DNA from 2 places in the Variovorax sp. GW531-E2 genome. Region 1 is predicted to be linked to the other one. Evidence: riboswitches for the same ligand, from Rfam matches in the RefSeq annotation. Region 1 holds a riboswitch; the other holds the start of a gene.
What was found. A riboswitch is a leader RNA that binds a small molecule or an ion and turns the genes downstream of it on or off. The one in region 1 is predicted to bind glycine.
Positions count from the first base shown of each region.

Region 2: another riboswitch for glycine. It lies ahead of AC07XP_RS25050 (D-amino acid dehydrogenase); the one in region 1 lies ahead of gcvT (glycine cleavage system aminomethyltransferase GcvT).

Region 1 is NZ_JBWKXQ010000003.1:43,125-46,521, reverse strand. It holds gene AC07XP_RS03080 (L,D-transpeptidase Cds6 family protein) at 63-554, shown strand; gene AC07XP_RS03075 (hypothetical protein) at 651-1,187, shown strand; glycine riboswitch at 1,219-1,309, shown strand; glycine riboswitch at 1,322-1,426, shown strand; gene gcvT (glycine cleavage system aminomethyltransferase GcvT) at 1,474-2,649, shown strand; gene gcvH (glycine cleavage system protein GcvH) at 2,721-3,092, shown strand; gene gcvP (aminomethyl-transferring glycine dehydrogenase) at 3,151-3,397, shown strand, end outside.
Region 2 is NZ_JBWKXQ010000055.1:39,155-42,551, reverse strand. It holds gene AC07XP_RS25055 (RtcB family protein) at 1-142, shown strand, start outside; gene AC07XP_RS25050 (D-amino acid dehydrogenase) at 162-1,469, opposite strand; glycine riboswitch at 1,561-1,667, opposite strand; glycine riboswitch at 1,712-1,802, opposite strand; gene rfbB (dTDP-glucose 4,6-dehydratase) at 1,921-3,000, shown strand; gene rfbD (dTDP-4-dehydrorhamnose reductase) at 2,997-3,397, shown strand, end outside.

The DNA of each region.
Region 1 (3,397 bases):
AGAATCGACGCAAGCTTCGACGTCGAGCCTGACAGACAAGAAGAAGGAAAGAGAAGGACGCCATGCACCGAATCGTCGCCCAGGGCAGCAGCCTTGTCGCTGCCGGCTTGCTGGCCACCGCCGGTATCGCGGCCACGCCGGCCACCGCACCCGTTGCGCCCGTTGCAGCCGTTGCACCAGCAGCCGCCCCCGCCAATCCCACCAATCCCGTCACCCACCTCGCCGAAGTGGAAACCGCCGTGCGCGCCTGGGCCGCCGCCTGGTCCGCGCGCGACGTCGAGCGCTACCTCGCCGCCTACGCGAGCGACTTCACCCCCGCGCGCGGCCAGACCCGCGAGCGCTGGGAGGCCGACCGGCGCGCCCGCATCACGGGCAAGTCGCGCATCAGCGTGGGCATCGAGGGGCTGGTGATCAGCATCCAGGGCACCTCGGCCAGCGCGCAGTTCCGGCAGATTTACAGCGCCGACGCGCTCACCGAGACCGACCGCAAGACGCTCGAGCTGCAGCGCGTGGGCCCGCGCTGGCTGATCCGCAAGGAGAGCGCGGGCAACTGACGCGCGCCGCCTTGTCCCTGTAAGGCAAATGGTTCACGAAGATGTCACCACTTGCAACGATGCTGCAGCCTTCGACCTCCGAAAGCTGTGGCCGCCATGTTCCCCACCAAGACCGAGAAGGCACGCGACGAACTCCAGGCCGGGCAGCGCACGCTCAGCCAGCGTGAGCGCGCCCTGCTGCTCATGGCCGACGGCCGGCGCTCGCTGACCGACTTCAGCCCGCTGTTCCCCAGCCGCGTCGAGGCCGAGCAGGCGATCCAGGGGCTGATGCAGCGCGGCTACCTGCAGGTCGCGCGCCCGGTCGCGCCGCCTCCTGCACCGGCCCCCACGCCCGTCCCCGCCGCCGAGCCGATCCAGGTCGCCACCTCGGCCGACAGCTTCGACGGCAAGCGCTCGCTGGCCACCACGCGCATGTTCCTGTTCGACATCTGCGAGCGCATGTTCGTGCGCCGCGACCCGCGCTTCGCCAACCAGATGCGCGACGCCCTGCGCGAGGCCCGCGACCGCGAGGCCATGCTGACCATCGCCGCGCTGATGCTCTCCGAGATCGAGAAAGCCGCCGGCCCCGAGCGCGCCGACTCGCTGCGCGAGCGCATCGACAAGCTGCTGCCGCCGGCAGAAACCGTGCACTGAGCCGCCAGCCCCGGCCCCGCGATCCACTACACTCGCCGGGTCAGGAGAGAGCCCCGCGCGACGGGGCCGCCGAAGGCGCAGGGGTTCCCCGAACGCTCAGGCAAAAGGACTGACAAGACGCCGGCAACCACCGGCGTTTCCTTGCTGGAGAGAGGCCGTGGCATTGCACGCGGCCCACCGAAGGAGCAAACCCCGATCGTGGGGCGAATCTCTCAGGTAAAGCGGACAGCAGGGGTGGCCCGTGGCGTTGCAGCCATGGATTTCGACTGCCCCTTTGGAGTGCCCCGTGGCCGCTTCTTCCGCTTCTTCGGATACTCAACTTCTCAAGACCCCGCTGTACGACCTCCACGTGGAGCTCGGCGCCCGCATGGTGCCCTTCGCCGGCTATTCCATGCCCGTGCAGTACCCCGCCGGCCTCATGGCCGAGCACAAGCACACACGCGATGCGGCCGGCCTGTTCGACATCTCGCACATGGGCCAGCTGCGCCTGGTCGGCCCCGATGCCGCCGCCGCGTTCGAAACCCTGATGCCCGTCGACGTGATCGACCTGCCCGCCGGCAAGCAGCGCTACGGCCTGCTGCTGAACGACGAGGGCGGCATCCTCGACGACCTGATGTTCTTCAACGAAGGCAATGGCTCGCTCTTCGTGATCGTGAACGGCGCCTGCAAGGTGGCCGACATCGCCCACATCCAGGCCAGGATCGGCGCACGCTGCCAGGTGCAGCCCCTGCCCGACCACGCCCTGCTCGCACTGCAAGGCCCTCAGGCCGCCGCCACGCTGGCACGCCTGTCGCCCGGCATCGAGCGCTTCGTGTTCATGACCGGCGGCGCGGTGCAGATCGGCGGCATCGCCGCCTTCGTCACCCGCAGCGGCTACACCGGCGAAGACGGCTTCGAGATCTCGGTGGCCGCAAAAGACGCCGACGCCCTCGCCCGCCTGCTGCTCGCGCAGCCCGAGGTGAAGCCCGTCGGCCTGGGCGCGCGCAACTCGCTGCGGCTCGAAGCCGGCCTGTGCCTGTACGGCAACGACATCGACACCACCACCACCCCGGTCGAAGCCTCGCTCAACTGGGCGATCCAGAAGGTGCGCCGCGCGGGCGGTGCGCGCGAAGGCGGTTTTCCGGGCGCGGCCAAGGTGCTGGCCCAGCTCGCCGCCGTCGCCTCGGGCGCGGCCGGCCACACCGACCACAAGACGCTCACGCGCAAGCGCGTCGGCCTCGTGGCACTCGAACGCATTCCGGTGCGCGACGGCACGCTGCTGCAGTCGCTCGAAGGCCACGACATCGGCGCCGTCACCAGCGGCCTGCTCGGCCCCACGGCCGACCGCTGCGTGGCCATGGGCTACGTGGCCGCCGCCTTCGCCGAGCCCGGCACGCGCGTGCAGGCCATCGTGCGCGGCAAGCCGGTGCCGATGGAGGTCTCGACGATGCCTTTCGTGCCGACGCGCTACTACCGCGGCTGACCGACACTGAACACCGCAGACCCGGCTAGGCTCTGCACCCCGATTCCATTTTTTCCACGAGGAGTTTTTTCATGAGCATCAAATACACCAAGGACCACGAATGGGTGGCGGCCGAAGGCGGCGCCGCCACCGTCGGCATCACCGTGCATGCGCAGGACGCGCTGGGCGACGTGGTGTTCGTCGACCTGCCTGAAGTGGGCAAGACCTTCGCGCAAGGCGAGGTCGCCGGTGTGGTCGAGTCGGTGAAGGCCGCCGCCGATGTGTTCATGCCCGTGTCGGGCGAGATCACCGAAGTCAACGAAGCGCTGCGCGCCGACCCGTCGCTGGCCAACAGCGACCCGCTGGCCGCCGGCTGGTTCTTCAAGGTCAAGCTGAGCGAGCCCGCGCAGCTCGACGCCCTGCTCGACGCCGCCAGCTACGACAAGTTCGCCGCCGAATCCTGATCCGCTGAACAGCAGCTTCCTCGCACCTTCGTTCCTTCTCCCCCGAGCCTTCACCGCCATGCCGATTCCCGCCCTTCCCTCTTTGCAAGAACTAGAGAACGCCGAAGAATTCCTCGCCCGCCACATCGGCATCGATGCGGCGGACGAGGCGCGCATGCTGCCGGTGATCGGTTCCGAAACGCGCGCGGAGCTCATCGACGGCATCGTGCCCGCGGCCATCCGCCGCGCCCGGCCGATGCGCCTGCCCGCGCCGGTCACCGAGGCCGACGCGCTGGCCGAGCTGAAGACGCTGGCGTCGAAGAACA
Region 2 (3,397 bases), on a different contig from region 1:
CGTGACTTTGCGCGAAGAGCGCCGCATCGAAGAGGCGCCGCAGGCCTACAAGCCGATCGGCGCGGTGATCGAGGCGCAGGAAAGCGCGGGGCTCATCCGCTGCGCCGTGCGGCTCAAGCCCTGGGTCACGTTCAAGGCATGACCCGAGGGCGCGTGTCGTGTCAGCCCAGTGCGGGTTGCACGGCGCGCGGCGCGGGCGCCGGCATGCCGGCGAACGCGAAATCGACCTCGGGCGCCAGCCCGCTCACGATGCGCGCGATCGACTTGCCCGAGCCGCAGGCGTGCGTCCAGCCGAGCGTGCCGTGGCCCGTGTTGAGGAACAGGTTCGGCAGTTTGGTCTTGCCGATCAGCGGCACGTTGCTCGGCGTGGCCGGGCGCAGGCCGGTCCAGAACTGCGCGCGTTCGGTGTCGCCGGCGCCGGGGAAGAGCTCCTCGACGCGCCGCACGATGGCTTCGCAGCGCACGCGGTTCAGGTCGCGGTCGTAGCCGTTGAGCTCGGCCGTGCCGGCGATGCGCAGGCGGTCGCCCGACTCGGAGGTGTAGCGCGAGAACACCAGCTTGTATTCGTCGTCCGTGAGCGAGACCTGGTGCGCCTTCGACGCGTCCTTCACGGGCAGCGTCACCGAGTAGCCCTTGGCCGGGTAGATCGGCAGGCGGATGCCCAGCGGCGCCGCGTACAGCGGGCTCAGCGAACCCATCGCAAGCACGAAGGCATCGCCGCGGATGCGCTGGAAGCGGCCTTCGTTGTCGGTCGCCTCGACGTGGTCGATGCTGCCGCCCGCTTCGCGCAGCGCGGTCACCGTGTGGCTCATGAGGAACTTCACGCCGGCCGCCTCGGCCAGCTTCACGAGCTCGCGCGCGAAACGGTTGGCGTCGCCCGATTCGTCTTCGGCGGTGTAGGTGGCGCCGGCGAGTTGGGGGCGGATGTGGGCGAGGGCGGGTTCGATCTTGATGGCCTCGTCGGCCGAGATGACCAGCCGCTCACAGCCCAGGGCACGCATCTGTTCGGCGGGCGCGAGGGCGCCGTCGAATTCTTTTTGCGTCGTGTAGAAGTGCAGGATGCCTTGCGTGCGCTGGTCATAGTTCAGGCCGGTGTCTCGACGCAATTGCTGCAACATTTCCCGGCTGTATGTACCGAGACGAACGATCTGTTCGATGTTGTGGCGGGTGCGCGCGGGGGTGCATTCGCGCAAGAACTGCAGGCCCCAGAGCCATTGGCGCATGTCGGCGCGGATGCGAAAGAGCAGCGGCGCGTCTTCCTTGCCGAGCCATTGCAGCACCTTCAGCGGCGCGCTCGGATTGGCCCAGGGTTCGGCATGGCTGACCGAGATCTGGCCGCCGTTGGCGAAGCTGGTTTCGGCGGCCGGGGTGGCCTGCCGGTCGATCACGGTCACCTCGTGGCCGAGTTGCTGGAGGTAGTAGGCCGAAGTCACGCCGAGCAGGCCGGCGCCAAGAACGATCACACGCATTGCAAGTACCTTTGAGTTTGCAGCGCTTGAACGGCGGGCGTGGAGTGCTATTGAATCAATAGCGAGCAACCGGACGACCGATGTCCAAGTTGCCGCTCCCCCTGTCCTCGGTACCTGAGAGATTCACCCTGCTGCACCCGCAGCGGGTTTGCTCCTTCGGTGCGCCACATGGCGTGGCGGCTCTCCAGACGGCTGTATCGATGAGTGCAGTACTGACCCCTTGCCGAAGTTCCTGGGCGTTGCCTGGAATTTCGTCGGGCCGACCTGAGCGTTTATGGGAGTTTGCGCCTTCGGTAGGGCCTCCGTGGAGGCCCGCTCTCCTGCAATTGTTGGCGATTGTAGGCGGGCCCCGCAAGCCGGCCAAGCCCTGTACATCGGCACTTCACACCGATGGGATAATTGAATGTTGATTTTTGGTAAAGCAAACTTTTTTCTACATGCAGGGGACTCCATGATCCTGGTTACCGGCGGCGCAGGCTTCATTGGCGCCAATTTCGTACTCGACTGGATCGCGCAGGGCAACGAGCCCGTCGTGAACCTCGACAAGCTGACCTACGCGGGCAACCTCGAGACCCTGGCGTCGCTCAAGGGCAACGCGAACCATGTCTTCGTGCAAGGCGACATCGGCGACAGCGCACTGCTCGATCGCCTGCTGGCCGAGCACAAACCCCGCGCCGTCGTGAACTTTGCCGCGGAATCGCATGTGGATCGTTCGATCCACGGCCCGGAAGACTTCGTGCAGACCAATGTGCTCGGCACCTTCCGCCTGCTCGAATCGGTGCGCGGCTACTGGAACGCCCTGCCGGCCGACCAGAAGGCGGCCTTCCGCTTCCTGCATGTGTCGACCGACGAGGTCTACGGCTCGCTCTCCAAGACCGACCCGGCCTTCACCGAAGAGAACAAGTACGAGCCCAACAGCCCGTACTCGGCCAGCAAGGCCGCCAGCGACCACCTCGTGCGCGCCTGGCACCACACCTACGGCCTGCCGGTGGTCACCACCAACTGCTCGAACAACTACGGTCCGTTCCACTTCCCCGAGAAGCTGATCCCGCTGATGATCGTCAACGCGCTGGCTGGCAAGAACCTGCCCGTGTACGGCGACGGCATGCAGGTGCGCGACTGGCTCTACGTGAAGGATCACTGCAGCGCCATCCGCCGCGTGCTCGAAGCCGGCAAGCTCGGCGAGACCTACAACGTCGGCGGCTGGAACGAGAAGCCCAACATCGAGATCGTCAACACCGTGTGCGCGCTGCTCGACGAACTGAGCCCCCGCGCCGACGGCAAGCCGTACAAGGAACAGATCACCTACGTCACGGACCGCCCGGGCCACGACCGCCGCTACGCCATCGATGCACGCAAGCTCGAGCGCGAACTCGGCTGGAAGCCCGCCGAGACCTTCGACACCGGCATCCGCAAGACCGTCGAGTGGTATCTCGCGAACGGCGAGTGGGTGCGCAACGTGCAAAGCGGCGCGTACCGCGAATGGGTCGAGAAGCAATACGACGCTGCGCCTGCAAAGGCTTCCGCATGAAGTTGCTGCTGCTCGGCAAAGGTGGACAGGTCGGCTGGGAGCTGCAGCGCAGCCTCGCGCCGCTCGGCGAAGTGGTCGCCCTGGACTTCGACAGCACCGACTTCCACGCCGACTTCAGCCGCCCCGAGCAGCTGGCCGCCACGGTGCTGGCGGTGCGCCCCGACGTCATCGTCAATGCCGCCGCGCACACCGCCGTCGACAAGGCCGAGAGCGAGCCCGACTTCGCGCGCAAGCTCAACGCCACCTCGCCCGGCGTGGTGGCCGAGGCGGCGCAGCAGATCGGCGCGCTGATGGTGCATTACTCCACCGACTACGTCTTCGACGGCAGCGGCACCAAGCCCTGGAAGGAAGACGACGCGACCGGCCCGCTCAGCGTGTACGGCCAGACCAAGCTCGA